DNA from 3 places in the Paenibacillus sp. ALJ109b genome. Region 3 is predicted to be linked to each of the others. Evidence: riboswitches for the same ligand, from Rfam matches in the RefSeq annotation. Region 3 holds a riboswitch; each other region holds the start of a gene.
The links. Region 3 has a riboswitch for thiamine pyrophosphate ahead of thiC (phosphomethylpyrimidine synthase ThiC). Riboswitches for the same ligand answer to the same signal wherever they lie in the genome.
Positions count from the first base shown of each region.

Region 1 (5,548 bases), on a different contig from region 3:
GACAAAGGTCCTGAATCCCCAGCTCTTCAGAGTTTTTACCACAAATTAAGTCAGCCATGAGGCTGGCTGTAATAGCACTAAGTAATATGCCGTTTCGATAGTGTCCAAAAGCAGCGAATAAACCAGGAACACTTTCACAAGCCCCTATATACGGAAGTCCATCCGGAGTCGAAGGACGTACACCAGCCCAGGCTCGGATAAAATGTGCTTCCTTCATGCCAGGTACCCAGTTTGTTGCAGCTGCGAGCAGCTTCTGAATGCCTTGCACCGAGACTTTCATATCTGTTCTTCCAGGAAGGCTTGTTGCACCGATCCATACTTCTCCATTGGCTTTGGGAACAATATATATATCCTCTGCATACACCGTTTTGTCAGGTCTGTAACCGACATGGTCGGGTGAAAACTGCACCGCTACAATTTCTCCCTTCACAGGCAAAATAGGCGACTTCAGACCCACATGTTTCATCAATTCTTCACCATGTAACCCTGTAGCAATAATGACATTTCTCGATGTCATCGTTCCTATTGAAGTCTCGATTCCTTGCACACCGTTTACATTCGTATGCAAACGGACATCCTGTACACCTTCCATCACCCTCGCACCCATAGCTTGAGCTGATCTGATATAAGCCTGTGTTAGATTGACGGGAAGAACCTCGCTCTCGGAAGGTCTGTAATACGCACCATACGTATCCCTGTTTAACCATGAAGCTTCCTGTTGGACAGCGACTCGATCCCACCAAATATGTTCTGTAGATAAGGTAGACGATCGATTATTTTTGTAACTGCTGACCTCACTGTATGAACGAAAAGGAGTAATAAAACCATGCTGTTGCAGCCCCATCTCCACTCCGCTAAGCGAACTGATTCGTCCCTTCTGCTCATGAAGCAAAGCTCTGCTCTTCCGTGCAAGCTTCGCCATTACAGTATGAGTGAATTCCTCACTGTCAGCAGCAAGCATCCCGGCGGCTGCACAGGAAGTTCCCCCAGCAATCCGTGCCCGCTCAACCAGAAGAACATCATGTCCTCGAGTAGCGAGTTCACATGCGATGGCACAACCGATAACTCCTCCACCTACAATAATGGTTTCTGCATGAAACTTGCCTCGAACTTCCGCTCCGACTTTACTTCCCGATACTATTCCTGGATGATGGCTTGAACGATTTCTGCTTCGACTTCTTGCTTCCTCTCTCATGATCTCATCTCCCTGGTTCGACATACCTCTCTGAATCCTCTATCGCCTGTCGCAATAAACACGCGGCCAGTTTCGGCTCATCGTTTGCCCAAATCGTTGAAATCACAGCGGCTCCTCTGGCACCAGCAGTTCGAATTGCAGCAATATTCTCAGGACTAATCCCGCCAATCGCGATCACCGGAATCGAAACATTGGAGCATACCTCAGCCAACGCACTAAGCCCTCTTGATTCGCAATTAGGTTTACTATTTGAAGCATAGACATGCCCATAGAAGAGATAATCCGCTCCACGTTCTTCTGCAATTTTTGCTTCTTCCAGAGAATGAACCGATATGCCTACGCGCAGCCGATCGACTCTCTTCAAGTCATCCTTATCGTAGCTGCGAATAACTGCTTGACCCCAATGCACACCACCAAGCGACGCATGTTGATCCAGCTGATCTGAGCCATTCATAATGATTCGGTTAGATGGAACACCTTGTGTTTTCAGACTTTGCGCCCAATACATCTGTTTCTCAAGGGCCAGCTTTTTTTCCCGAATGTGGATATAATCGACCCACCGCCATATATCCTTAGCAATATTCAGAAAAGAGTCCATGTCTCCTGTACCTGGTGAAACCACATGCAGTTCGAATGATCTTGTAGTTACATGTTCGTGGAAGATTGCCGTCCCGTTCGCCTCCTCTTGCATGATTTAAGCTGATACAAAACAAAAAAAGCCACTCCCGTAGGGGAGTGGCCACGAATGTAGAATTCATGGATCAACTGAATGACTGTCGCATGCAATTACTCTATACATAACACATAACAACTATAGAAACCAACCATAGTCGCAACGCTGTTACATAGAGAGTTGCATGATTCATCTTGCAGGCAATATCGTGAAGTCATCGATAAAGCTCTTTGTCATTAGTTGAAACGCGCCACTTCCCTACGCTGGTATGATCCAGATCAGGTACAAAGGGTCCGGAATCGCATTCTTCCATCTCAGCCGCATCGTGCGGCCCCCCTAGTGTTCATATGAAGCTGTAGCCTATGTTACCATAGACACCTTTTTTTGTCACCGTACATTTCCATTTATTACGTTATTGTTTTTCGGACCAAGCTTCAACATCCCACGTTTTGGTAACCCAACCTTCATAAAAATCAGGTTCATGGGATACGAGCAGCACGGTACCCTTGAATTCTTGCAAGGCACGTTTCAACTCTGCTTTAGCCGTTACATCCAAATGGTTTGTAGGCTCATCGAACAAAATCCAGTTACTTTCACGCATCAGAAGTTTACACAGACGAACTTTGGCTTGTTCACCACCACTAAGCGCGTTAAGCGGGCGGGTGATATGCTCATTTTTCAATCCACAACGTGCGAGATGCCCCCGGACTTCATTCTGTGTCAGATGAGAAAATTCGTTCCACACATCTTCGATTGGAGTAATATTACCTGCACGTACTTCCTGTTCGAAATAGGCTGTTTCCAGATAGTCACCCAAGAAAGTCTTACCGCTGATTGGTGGGATTTTCCCCAAGATAGTCTTGAGCAATGTGGATTTACCTACACCGTTACATCCAACAATGGCAATTTTCTCGCCACGCTCAATCGTCATCGTCATTTTAGGCAATAATGCATATGAATATCCAATTTCAAAATCAATACCCTCAAAGACGGTTTTACTACTCGCCCGGGCATCCTTGAATTTGAATGTGGGTTTAGCTGCTTCGTCTGGACGATCGATCCGTTCAATCTTACCGAGCTGCTTCTCACGGCTCTTGGCACGACCGGAAGTGGAAGCGCGGGCTTTGTTCCGCTGAATGAAATCTTCCTGCTTCTTGATAAACTCCTGCTGTTTCTCATAAGCATCAATATGCTGCGCCTTATTCATGTCGGCCATTTCAAGGAATTTGTTATAGTTCGCTGCATAACGCGTCAACTTGGCAAATTCCAGATGATAAATAACATTAACGACCTCATTCATAAACTCCGTATCATGCGAAATCAGAATAAACGCATACGGGTAATCCTTCAGGTAACGCGTCAGCCATTCGATGTGTTCCACATCGAGATAGTTCGTCGGCTCATCCAGCAGAAGTGCAGTTGGTTTCTCCAGTAAGAGCTTGGCAAGCAATACCTTCGTACGTTGACCACCACTAAGCGCGGCCACGTCACGATCTAGACCGATGGCGGACAAGCCCAGTCCATTTGCCATCTCTTCCACTTTCACATCAATCAGATAAAAATCACCTTGCTCCAATTGCTCCTGAATGTCACCCATTTCTTCCAGCAACAATTCGAGCTTGTCCGGATCGGCGTCTGCCATCTGATCCGTGATGGACATCATTTCCTTTTCCAACTCAAGCAAGGGCAGGAACGCATCCTTAAGCACATCACGAATCGTTTTTCCAGGTGTGAGCTTGGTATGCTGATCCAGATATCCATAACGAACTTTGGGGGTCCATTCAACCTTCCCTTCGTCCTTTAACAATTTCCCGGTAAGGATGTTCATCAGTGTGGACTTGCCTACACCATTTGCACCAACAAGGCCAACACGCTCTCCAGCAAGTAAACGAAAAGATACATTTTTAAATAACGTGCGGTCTCCAAAATTGTGACTCACGTTCTCTACTGACAATAAACTCATAAGATGAGGTTGCTCCTATCTATTGGACATTACTATCGTTCCGAAACCCTATTTTAGCACAGGTGTCGCCTTTTCTGAAAGTAATGTAAACATCTCATGCAACCTCGCTTTTATATTACCAAACAAACTGCCTTTATTTTATGGAACAGTTATACTCAAAATAACCTTGCGCTGCCGCTTGTTTAGCATTTGTAAACACTTCTTCGGCTCTGTAGCCATTGTTACATGTGGAAGGATAATAGTATTTAATTCCACTCACCGGATCAGCTCCGCCAACGATCGCTGTTTTCTTCACCAGTCTGCCACCACCAATGGCATAATTGTTAATCTTTTGGTTACCTACAGGTATTCCCTGAATAAAAGCCATAAGCCCCGTGTCATTAATCGAATTGTACCAATCTTCCTGAGAAATCAAAGGCATGGTAAAGGTATAGGAAACACCATTCCTTCTTGCAAACTCATTATGCCGGTTAATAACATCTGCCAAATCTTCCTGCACACTTGTCACGATCCGACTTCGTCTGATCTGCTCAAACGTCTCGGCATTTTGAAGCAGAGGGATTTGTGTGCTGGAGGCCAGTTCTTTCTGGAAACCTTCAACCCACATGCCCAAGCCTGCATCATAGGCATACACATACCCATCGAGTGTGAAGTTAAGACTGCTACCATTTGAATCAGAATATGTATAGGGCTTTTTTGGACTCCAAACTTGCCGGAATGAATCTTCAAGATCACCAGTCATCTCAATTTCGTTCGCCAAAATGTAGTACCCATCATAATCCAACACAACCATTGCAGGAATGTAATTAAACATGGCCCGTATAGCAGCAGGATCATCCTGGATCCCCATATTTAGCGCCATTGTTTGGGTAAAGGTAGTCAAGGCAAGCTCTTTGTCCGCTTTTACAAATTTGGTCGAATCATATCCTGCTTCATCGTTTTGCTTCTCATTTTGATGCATCACGGCCCCTGCATCCAGTACAGCAGTCTGAAGTGCCATCTTATATCGATTGCTTAAATATTGAGCCTCCTGGGCATTGTCTATATTGTGAGAAATAACCCACAATATAGGTAAAAAGATAAGCACAAACACAATAGAAAGATCAGTAATCTTCATTGAGCACCATACCCCCATATGTGGTAAACACAGCTGCAGCTTGCGCAGACCCGTTTAACCACTCACGAATCAGCATGGCAGGTGTGCGATTGGTGTTTTTGACGGTTACTGTGAAGAAATCCCCCATTGCCAGTGTATATCTGCGCCCAGGATCGTCTAAAGCCAGCACACCAGACGAAGGAAACAGCTTTGCTTTAATCTGGGCTGAATAATAGCCATCCTGCACAGTTTCATAGGTACCAGAAAATGTGCTCTGATCCATCGGATCTGCATAATGAGGAACATATTTTTTGTGCAAATGTTCCATGGAAATCTCATAGGCATTCCCCGTTCGGGCCATCTGTTCTTCGAACTCTGCATACATCGCAGGGGAGATGTATCCCTTTGTTCTGACTGCATCAACAAAACGGGTAACCGTCTGAACAACGGTCATGCGTGCCATATCATCCTGTCGATCTGCAGTCTCTGCTGCCGGATATACATATAGCAAAATCACTGCCAGCAAAACAGCAAGCAGCTTGGATGCAGCATTAATCAAGGTGTACTGGCCTCCTTCCAAAATGCAATCTTCAGCAGTTCGCCAGCTTCACTTCTTATGAA
Region 1 is NZ_JAAIFP010000024.1:138,950-144,497, reverse strand. Features, by position in the region: gene thiO (glycine oxidase ThiO) at 1-1,195, opposite strand, end outside; gene G3352_RS22190 (thiamine phosphate synthase) at 1,200-1,886, opposite strand; TPP riboswitch at 2,107-2,216, opposite strand; gene G3352_RS22185 (ABC-F family ATP-binding cassette domain-containing protein) at 2,281-3,831, opposite strand; gene G3352_RS22180 (hypothetical protein) at 3,965-4,948, opposite strand; gene G3352_RS22175 (hypothetical protein) at 4,935-5,486, opposite strand; gene G3352_RS22170 (hypothetical protein) at 5,483-5,548, opposite strand, start outside.
Region 1: it holds a riboswitch for thiamine pyrophosphate, as region 3 does, so the genes downstream of both, G3352_RS22190 (thiamine phosphate synthase) here and thiC (phosphomethylpyrimidine synthase ThiC) in region 3, are expected to answer to the same signal.

Region 2 (5,548 bases), on a different contig from region 3:
GCGCACTAAAAGGCTCGTCCAGCAGCATCAACTCCTGCGGACTGAGCAGGGCGCGCAGAAAGGCAACCCGCTGCTGCATGCCGCCCGATAACATATGCGGATAGGCTTGTTCAAATCCGGCCAGTCCGACACTGCTCAGCCACTTCCGGGCATCTGCAAGCGCTTCTGCTCGGGGTGGTGCGTCCGCAGACACTTCACCTGCAAGCAGCACATTGTCCTCGATGGTACGCCATGGAAATAGTGCAGGCTGCTGTGGCATATAACTAATCTTGCCGCGTTGTCCGGTAACATCCTGACCATTCATCAGGATTTGGCCCTCCTGAGGTTTCAGCAGACCGCCGATGATGTGAAACAGGGTGCTTTTACCGCAGCCGGAAGGACCGACGATGGCTACGAATTCTCCTTGTCCCACGGTCAGGGACAGGCCATCCAGAACGGGCAATGTGCTGCGTCGCTCTCGGAACGAAGCATTCACGTTCAGAACTTCCAACGCTGGTGATGAATGATGTGCAGGTAAGGCCACGGTTTCATACTCAGGACTTCCGCTACTCGTTGGAGTGGTTGCACCTTCATCCGGCGCAGCAGCTACCCGCTCGTTGTGTTCGGGTGTCATCTTGTCATCACTTCCTAACCTTTATATGGTGCATATTTCAAAGTTATCGCTTTTGTGGACGCCAGCGTACGAGCAGCTTTTCCAGTAGCGCAATGAGCAGGAAGAGCAGCAGACTCAATGCCACAATAATCATGATTGCCACGAACAGACGATCCGTCCGATAGGCTGATTTTTGCAGCATCATATAATAGCCGATGCCCTTATCTGCACCGATCCATTCGGCGATAATCGCACCCATGACGCTGTACGTAGCGGCAATTTTAATCCCCGAGAACACCGAGGGCAATGCATGTGGAAGTTCGAGTTTCCAGAAAATTTGGCCGCGTTTTGCACCAGCCATGCGCATATAGTTCATCATGGCCGCATCGGTGCGGGTCAATCCGTCCATGGCAGCTACAGCCACCGGGAAGAAGCAGACCAGGATGATGGTAATCAGTTTGGGCAGCAGCCCAAATCCGAACCAGATCAGCAAGAGCGGAGCAAGCGCAATGGTCGGTATATTTTGACTAAGGATAAGTAATGGATAGAGTGCAGATTTCAAAAATGGAATCAAATGCAGTACCATCGCAATCAGTAATCCCACGAGCGTACCTGCTGCAAATCCGATCAATGTCAGCTGGATTGTTGCCCATGCATGCATGCCAAGTCGCTCGGCCTGGGACGCTGCTTCATGGGCGATGTCCGAAGGCGCAGGCAGCATCCATTTCTCAATATGGAACAGGGAGACAGCTCCCTGCCATATGGCTATAAAGAGAATAACCGCCACAAAGGGCGGCCATACGCTTTTCCAATAGGCATGCATTAGCGATATTTCTCCGTCAGGGTGTCCATGCTGAAGCCGCTTGGGCTATGGGCGATCTTGATCTGTGAGATGATGCTCGGACTGCCGGCTTCCACGAGAACTTCGTGCATTTTGCGGACAACCTCCAGCAGTTCCTCTAGTTCTCCCTCCATCGTGGTATCGAGTGCATTAACCTGATATTTCAAGCCGGACTGCTGAATAACTTCAATGGCACGATCAACATAAGGATAGGAATTTTCGCCATTTGGCGTTTTGGGAATGACTTGAATGCTAAGTAGTGTGCTTGCCATGAAAGATCACTTTTCCTTTCGGGTTAAATTGCATGAGTTAAACCAGCTTTACACTAAACCACTCTGATTGCAGTACCCTCTTCCGATCGCTGTTATCCCCGGATTTTTTGATTCCATTTTCCCCATGGGGAAAATCCGGCGATAAAGGCGACCACTTCGTTTCTTCAGATGGGTTCTGCACTCTTCGTTCTGGTGTAAAAAAAAGTTAAACTTAAACAATTTTTATTGGGGTAAGAACTCGTTTGTATATGCTTTGGATACATCTACCTGCTCATCGAGCAGTTTTTTGCTAAACATCCAATCCGTGTAGTTCTGCCATACTTCCTGCTTCTGCTCACCCCAGCGTGGTGCGTCATCCTGATATTTTGGACTCAGCCACTTCTGGCTTGCGAGTACAAGGTCCTTATCCAGATCCGGTACGGCCTTGATCAGAATGTTGGCAGCATCTTCGGGATGTTCAATCGCGTATTGATATCCTTCGGAAGTCGCTTTCAAGAACGCTTTAACCAGCTCTGGATCGTTCTGAATCGTCTTTTCATTGGTAACGAGTACAGGAGTGTAGTAGTCCAGTGCCTCGGAATAATCCTTCACATATAGCATGTCGATCGGTTCGCCGCGCAGTTCGGCTTCAATGCCCGTCCATGCGTAGAAAATCCAGGCAAAGTCGATATCGCGTTTCACAGCGGTAAAGAAGTCTGCATCGCCCATGCTAATATTTTTTACTTTGGATACATCGGCGCCTTCGCCTTCCATAATGGATTGCATCACAGCTTCTTCCACCGGAGAGCCCCAGCCACCATAGGTTTTACCTTCAAAATCTTTGGGAGATTTGATGTTCCGATCCACCGGAGCGGCAAATCCGGACGTGTTATGCTGAATGACTGCAGCGATGGACACGAGCGGTACGCCCTGTGTGCGGGCCTGGGTCACACTCTCCTGATAACTTACGCCAAAAGGCACTTCGTTCGAAGCTACCATCGTATCCGCTCCTCCGGCACCTGGCTGTACAATCTCGACATTTAAGCCTTCGGCTTTGTAAAAACCTTGATCTACGGCCGCATACAGGCCGGTATGATTCGTATTTGGTGTCCAGTCCAGCACCACTTTAATGTCTTTGAGGGCTGCGTTGTCACCTTCATTGCTGTTTTCGGTGTTGCTGCTGCCATTTTCTCCTGAAGGTGCAGCTTCTTTGCCGCCACATGCGGCCACAGCCACTAGTAGTACGCACAAGAGCATTAGGCCCATCATTTTACGCCATCTCATCTTCATTTCTCTCCTTCATGTTGTCCGGCCAGTGGCGCGGGGTACTCCTTGGCTTCATATCCAAGCTTCTTGCATAAATCAGCAGATTTATACTAGCTATGATCCGGATGACGTCACTTTTTTTAGCTCTCTGGCTATATAAAAGAACATTAAAAAAGCGCCCCGTTAATCCGGGACGCGTGTAGGCGTTAGAGATGTGGCACTCAGCAAAGAGGCTGGGCCAATTCGATATACTCCGATTCCTACGCTGGCATGATCCAGATCAGGTCTAAGGGTCAGTATCTTGGTGGGATACACTCTCAGCCGGCCTATTCCGACTCCCCTGGGAAACTATGAAGTTACGGGCATTACTAGGTGTAATTATAGGCCAGAGGCCCATGCATGTCCAGTCAGGAACTGGATAGGGGGACGTATGAATGAATCAAAGAGGCCATTATACATGTGTATAACGACCTCTCTAGATGTGTGATTTTCAATAATTATCGTGGCGAATCATATAAGGAAATCTGACTGAGTGCAAAAGCATCGGATTTCGGGTCATATCCTACCTGTTTCTGAGTCGCTTCGAGATTCAATCGTTTAAACCGATTATTCGAGATCCCATGCAGTATGGTGAAGGGCTCCAGATCTGTAGCTGTAATTGCTTTGAACATCAAATCACACAAGTCAGCCGGACTAATATACGCGCTCATATCCCTTGCCTCCAGCGCGGGTCCATCCGGTTGGAAATCATCATATGCACCTATACGTATTGCTACACTTTGTATACCTTCGGTATACGCAAAATAGGAAGCGAGCGATTCACCAAAACATTTGCTAACCCCGTACAAATTCCGTGGGCGTGTCGGCATGTCCGGATAGACTTGAGCATCAATGGGATACCCCTCGATCGTCTGTGCACTGCTTGCCAGAACGACTCTCCGTACACCTTGGTCTTTAGCTGCACGGAATACATTAAATGTACCCTTGATATTGATATCCAACAACGATTCATAGAAGCCTGCATGTGGGGAGGGATCTCCCGCCAAATGTACAACCACATCCATGCCTTCGCAAGCGTGCTGACAGGCTTCGGGATCTGTCACATCAAGTGTCATGATCTCATGGCTTGTCCCTTGATACGTATGCAGTCTGTCGATATTCAAATCCGTTAGTCGCAGGTGAAATGCTTCTGACAAGTGTTGGGACAAGTCACGTCCAATTTTTCCGGCTGCGCCGGTAATTAAAATGTTCATAAATCAGCTCCAATTCTTAGCGCTGGAAGAACTCAATCCATTCCTTTTCAGGTCCATAGATGAAGAAATAACGGTAACCGTTAGGCAGTGTAATAATCTCTCCATCAATAAACTCGGCCTCGGTTTCCCTAATGCGGTTGTACTCAGACTCAAGGTCATCGACATGGATGGCAAAATGGTGCACCGTACCTTCGGAAGGCAGCTTGTCGCTGTATCCCTGAACTAACTCAATCTCGGTCTCATCGCTTCCGTTGAAGCCGAGAAAGGCGAGCTGAATGACACCGTTGGTATGGGTTACCCGGTCTTTCAATTCAAGACCAACAATCTCCGTATAGAAACGCAGCGTGGTCTCCAGATCACGAACGGCAATGCCGACGTGGTCAATGCGCTTTTGAAAACTCATAATTAAAATCCTCCTTATATGTAGCGAATATTTTCTACCATTTTAAGGGATATGATAGGGCTGTACCACGAGGTTGTCAAATAAGATTTTAATTTGGAAAAATTATAATTGTTCACAGAATGTTCACTTATGAGGAGGGGTTCATTATCTCTATAATTACGAAGGTAAACAGAGAGGATGAGAGATTTGCCAACAACGAAGAAAGAACAGATTATTTTTGGAATGATGATGTGCACAGGAATGGTCATCGTCATGATGGCCTTCAATTTATGGCACAATGGGTTATTGAGCAAGATGTCCGCGCTAGATATACTGCTTCAATTCATATTGTGTTTTATCATTGCGTTCCTGGTGGAGTCCTTCATTGTTGGACCTGTAGCGAGAAAAATTGCATTTTCCTTACCTTTTGACAAATCCAATAAAATTTTGGGCGTGCTCGCTATGTCATTTTTCATGGTCATTGGGATGGTTCTGATTATGTCCTTGTACGGAATGATTTCCGCTTATCTTGCGAATCAGTTGAATGGAGCATCCATACTTAGTACGTATCTTCATACGATTGCTCGTAATTTCAGCCTGGCGCTTCCTTACCAAATTATTATTCTGGGACCACTCGTTCGATATGTATTCGGTAAATTCATTAAGGATAAAGGGAATGTAGTCCCTTCAACCTAAATAACGTTAGTTCCGATTTAGAGCACCTAAAAGTATTTCCTGGGCAATCGTCCACTGCTCTAAGATAAAGAAGTAATTGTACATTTTCAAATCAAAAAAGGCGTCGTAGCATTCACGCTACGACGCCTAACTTTTTACAACTATGATTAATTGAATTTAATTTTATCTTCTGTTCGGTAGATATTACGATGCTGAACTCACAGTATGCCTACGCTGCCATTGATACGCAATCACGCTGATAATCAGCAGACCAACTGCAAAAATGGC
Region 2 is NZ_JAAIFP010000019.1:217,664-223,211, reverse strand. Features, by position in the region: gene G3352_RS20000 (ABC transporter ATP-binding protein) at 1-613, opposite strand, end outside; gene G3352_RS19995 (ABC transporter permease) at 657-1,415, opposite strand; gene G3352_RS19990 (thiamine-binding protein) at 1,415-1,705, opposite strand; gene G3352_RS19985 (ABC transporter substrate-binding protein) at 1,928-2,968, opposite strand; TPP riboswitch at 3,190-3,302, opposite strand; gene G3352_RS19980 (NAD-dependent epimerase/dehydratase family protein) at 3,448-4,203, opposite strand; gene G3352_RS19975 (VOC family protein) at 4,220-4,606, opposite strand; gene G3352_RS19970 (DUF2798 domain-containing protein) at 4,793-5,281, shown strand; gene G3352_RS19965 (MFS transporter) at 5,465-5,548, opposite strand, start outside.
Region 2: it holds a riboswitch for thiamine pyrophosphate, as region 3 does, so the genes downstream of both, G3352_RS19985 (ABC transporter substrate-binding protein) here and thiC (phosphomethylpyrimidine synthase ThiC) in region 3, are expected to answer to the same signal.

Region 3 (5,548 bases):
AATGTGGAACAAGAAAAATCAAGAATCTCATCCTGATGAGAACTGAACGTTTTTCAGATGATGTACACATACAAGAACTCAGAAAAAGGGCCGTTCCTCTCCGCGATCACGGAGAGGAACGGCTTTTTACCATGTCAGGCTGCCCAGATTGCGCTGTAACGGCGCCTAAGAGCGTGTCCGGTATTCCTCAGCCTTTTCCTGCATACCCGCTGCCACGGCCTCATTTTCGGACAAACCTTTGTCTGCGGCAAAAGCACGAATATCCTGCGTAATGCGCATGCTGCAAAATTTCGGCCCGCACATGGAGCAGAAATGAGCTTCCTTGGCCCCTTCCGCCGGCAACGTCTCATCGTGGTAGGATAGCGCACGTTCCGGGTCCAGCGAAAGGTTGAACTGATCGCGCCAGCGGAACTCAAAACGTGCTTTGGACAGCGCATCGTCCCGTCGCTGGGCACGCGGGTGACCTTTCGCCAGATCAGCGGCATGAGCAGCGATCTTGTAGGCGATAACGCCTTCCCGCACATCATCCTTATTGGGCAGGCCCAGATGTTCTTTTGGCGTAACATAACAGAGCATCGACGTGCCGAACCAACCGATCATTGCTGCTCCAATTGCCGAGGTAATATGGTCATATCCTGGTGCAATATCGGTCGTCAGCGGTCCCAGCGTATAGAACGGCGCCTCTTTACATATCTCCATTTGCAGATCGACATTCTCCTTGATCTTGTGCATCGGCACATGCCCCGGACCTTCAATCATCACCTGCACATCATGCTTCCAGGCGATTTGTGTTAGTTCTCCAAGCGTAGCCAGTTCCGCCATCTGGGCTTCATCATTGGCATCATAGATGCTTCCTGGGCGCAGTCCGTCTCCGAGCGAGAATGCCACGTCATACCTCTTCATAATCTCGCAGATTTCTTCAAAATGGGTATACAGAAAATTCTCCTGATGATGCGCAAGGCACCATGCTGCCATGATGGACCCGCCCCGTGACACAATGCCCGTCATACGTTTGGCGGTCAGCGGAATATATCGCAGCAGCACGCCTGCATGGATCGTAAAGTAGTCCACACCCTGCTCTGCCTGCTCAATGAGCGTGTCACGATACAACTCCCAGGTCAGTGCTTCAGCTTCTCCATTGACCTTCTCCAGCGCCTGATAGAGCGGTACTGTTCCAATCGGCACAGGTGAATTGCGGATGATCCATTCCCGGGTCGTATGAATGTCTTTGCCTGTGGACAGATCCATCACGGTATCCGATCCCCAGCGTACCGCCCAGGTCATCTTCTCCACCTCTTCCTCGATGGAGGAGGATACGGCAGAGTTACCGATGTTCGCATTGATCTTCACATGAAAATGACGCCCGATCAACATCGGCTCACTCTCCGGGTGATTAATATTCGACGGCAGTATGGCCCTGCCACTCGCTAGCTCCTGCCGCACAAATTCCGGTTCCACACCCTCACGAATGGCGGCGAATTCCATCTCCGGCGTGATCATTCCCTGCCGTGCATAGTGCATCTGGGTCACGCAGCGCCCTGCCTGTCCCCGTAACGGTTTACCACGCAAGCCCGGATACTTCTCGGCTCCAGTTCGCTTCCCTCCAGCTTTCAATCCGTTATCCTCCGGTTTTACCGTTCGTCCCTGGTAGGCTTCAACATCTTCACGCTCCGTAATCCAGCGGGTACGCAGCGCTGGCAGCCCTGCCCGGATATCGGCATGAAATTCGGGATCGGTCATCGGTCCGCTCGTATCGTAGACACGCAGCGGTTCGTTATGCTCCACTCCTTGAGGAGTATTGGTGTCATGAAGGGCAATTTCACGCTCCGGTACTGCAATGTCCGGTCGTGAGCCATGAATGTAAACTTTGCGGCTGCCCGGGAAGGGCTGAACCCGCCCTGCCGTACCTTTTTCCTTTGCCAACTGCTGATCCTGCTTGTCCTGTCCCATCGTTCGATTTCCTGTACTCATCGCTCTTGTCTCCTCCTCATTGGTGTTTGCCTGGGTTGAAATGCTTGCGCACGGATCCAAACCATCCACAACATAGAAAAAGAAAGAGCGACCATACAACACAAAATAGAGACATACAATTCAAGTAATACAGACATTCGAGGCAAAAGATATCGGAACCCGATGCTCGCCAATGCTCCCAGCTCTTTATCCAAAAGCAGCTCTGACACCAGCTTTCGCCTGTTTACTGTATAAAAAAAGCCGGTTCCCAAGGGAACCGGCTTATCTCCATCACCAATAACACACCTTATAGAGACTCCTTAGTGGAGCCTATCCATAGGTCAAATTATATGGTGTTCGTGATCGTATCGCCGATTACTTCCCTACGCTGGTATGATCCAGATCAGGTGCAAAGGGTCCGGAATCTCATGCGATTCCGTCTCAGTCCGGACAATTCGGACTCCCCCAGTAACGTTAACAAGTTGCAGCATCTAGGCCGCAGATTCATATTCAATTATCCTGACCCCGTTGGGCCATCCATTACAGAGTAGCGCAACCGAATCATAAAAACAACCTTTAAATTCCAGAAAATAAGATCAGGATAACATAAGTCCCATCTGTGTCGCAGCTTCCTTCAGCACAGGTGCATATTCATGCAGCGTCTCCTGTGAGAGACGACTAACTGGCCCGGATACTGACAGAGCAGCAGCGATGTTGCCTTTCCGATCCATAATGGGTACAGATACAGCGGCGGCTCCCGGTTCACGTTCCTCATAACTTGTTGCGTAGCCATATTCCAGAATGTCTTTCATCTGTGCCAAATATACTTTGGGATCGATAAATACCGGCCATTCCGGTCCATTCATCAGATCTTCGCGGTCCTCTTCGGTGGCAAAAGCCATCAGCACTTTGCTGGAGGCTCCCACGGATAACGGAAGTCTGACGCCCACCGGAGCTACACGACGAATCGCCTGATCACTCTGCACGGCTTGAATTCGAATCCGCTCACTGCCGTCACGCAGATATAAGCTCACGGTTTCGCCCAGTCGATCTCTCAGCCGCTCCATCGCAGGAAGGAGCAAAATGGCAGGATCATCGCTGCGAGACATATGGGCAGACAGTTCCCAGATGCGTATGCCAAGTCGATACTTCTCGGTGGCCGCATCCCGGATCACGAACCCTTTGTCCTCCAAAGTAGCCATTAGACGATGGACTGTACTTTTGTGCAGACCGATCTGGCTGGCAATTTCCGTGAGTCCCAGATCACTGCGGGTTGTAAAACACAATAATATATCCAGCGCCCGTTCTACAGCCCGGACGGTTAACTTTCGGTCTTCCATGGCAAGTTGCCCTCCTCATGTTTCATCACATGAAACTTGGTTACATAAATTATATGAGAAACGGTCTCATCTGTAAACCAAAAAGCGCCAATTGGAATAGGGATATTTGTAAATATTTTCTTTTTATAAATTAGAATCCCCTGCATTTTGCACCCTAAGGAAATGTTACCCATATATCTTCAGAACTATATAACAATTGCGTAACAAATGGTCTCAATCAATTGACTTTGACTATATTGGAACATACGATAAAGATATATTAAATTAAGATTTTGCTTCATAAGTAGTCAGAAAAATCATTTATCCGCTCTGTTCGTCTCGTTGTTATCTTCATTTGATTTTTAAAGGAGGGGCAATCATGTATCCGACATCCCAGAGCGAAGCCCCGCTGCAAACGAAAGTGTCAGATCTGCCTTCTTCGTTATCACCGAGGCTGATCCGGTTCAAACATATTGTCGTGGCGTTGTTGCTCTCCGTTGTATTTTTTCTGCTCTTTTGTTTCATTGCACTGCACGGTTATATTGCTTGGGTATTATCCAATCCAACTGTAGCGCCTGTATTCTCCAATCCCATGCAGGCGAAGAACATGAAGTATCAAGACATCACGTTCCCGGCAGCAGACGGCAGTCGAACAATGCAGGGTTGGTATATTCCGGCTGATGATAATGCAAACAAAACCATCATATTCAGCCATGGATATGGTGCGAATCGTGAAGAAACCTGGGTGCCGATGTATGACCTGGCCCATTATGCTCACCAACTCGGCTTCAATGTGGTGATGTTCGATTACGGTTTCGCTTCACAGGTGAACAAAGCTGTCGCCACAGGCGGCAAAGCCGAGTCCCAGCAGCTGCTTGGTGCTATCCAGTTTGCGAAGCAGCGCGGAGCGCAGGAGCTTGTCGTATGGGGATTCTCCATGGGTGCAGGTACAGCCCTGCAGACTGGGCTGATTACCAAAGATGTGGATGCTATGATTCTGGACAGCACGTTCCTGCTCGAGCCGGATACGCTGTATCACAACATCCATAACCAGATTGATCTTCCGCGGCAGCCTACGCTGGAGATTATGAACCTGCTGTTCCCGATTCTGAACGGGACCGGATTGCAGCAGATTCCGTATCAAGAAGTGAAAAAAGAAGATTATCCTTTCCCGATTTTCTTCATCCATGGTACAGAGGATGAGAAAGCTCCTTACCCCATTGCAGAGCTGCTTGCCGGCAACCAAACCAATTCAAATTCCGATGAATGGATTGTGGACGGGGCGCATCATGAGCTGATCTTCCGGGAGCATCCGAAGGAATATCTGCGCCGTGTCTCCACATTCCTGAGTCATGTGACCAAGACGAGCAGCGATGATGTGGAAAATACCAATACCGGAGAATCGTGAAAATCCGATAATTCAAGGGCCCCTATGGGGCTCTTTTTTTGTGTACATAGGACAACATGCCTGAAGAATATACTTTTGGGATGTAATTAAAGACAGCCTACCTTGTACATTACAAAATTGAACGAACCGGGGAAGCAAAATTCATTTCTGCTGCTGGATCTGAATTCAAATTCATCTGAACGGAGGTTTACCGCTTATGAATTGGTATGAATATGGGCATCTGCTTCCTCTGCGGATACTCGAAGAAATCCGTTTCTGGAAAGAGCAAGAGAAGGAACATACGATTGTCATTCGTGCCTTGGTTCCTGATCTTGAACCCTCTTATGTCAAATGGCTTGCGGAGTGGGAGGCAATCTTTGAGAACAGCGAACGAGTCGCAAATCAGCTGTTGAAGCAAATATTGCCGGGAACCCAGCCGCCTGCTCCTTACATCATCCGCTGCATTGAACAGCTCGTGGCTGCGGCCTGCACACAATCGCGTGAGTTTATTAGACAGCTATACGTCCTGCTGGAGCAAAGTACTGCTGTTCAGCAAGTGCCGATTGCCAAAGTGGTTATTCTGCATTTTATACGTGAATCCGAGTATTTCCTGGGGGTACTTGAAACGCTGAAACAATCTGGAGCTTTGCGGGATTTGGAGTCTGATCCCAACGTACAAGTTGCTTCAGCGCCCGTGTCCGAACAGCCCTATCGTGAAGCTGTAGAAGAATCGTCCAATGCTGCGGGAAAAATCAATAACTCCACTCCAGCGGTACAGGCACAATCTTCAGCGACTGTACAGTCTCCCGATGCAAATGCAGAAGACACAACCAATTCTACAGCTGCGCCGGTCAAGGAGAAACCCGTGCCTATTGGAGGGCACACACTGCCA
Region 3 is NZ_JAAIFP010000038.1:28,544-34,091, reverse strand. Features, by position in the region: gene G3352_RS29275 (hypothetical protein) at 1-46, shown strand, start outside; gene thiC (phosphomethylpyrimidine synthase ThiC) at 166-1,950, opposite strand; TPP riboswitch at 2,314-2,427, opposite strand; gene G3352_RS29265 (IclR family transcriptional regulator) at 2,547-3,290, opposite strand; gene G3352_RS29260 (alpha/beta hydrolase) at 3,649-4,677, shown strand; gene G3352_RS29255 (Fe-Mn family superoxide dismutase) at 4,874-5,548, shown strand, end outside.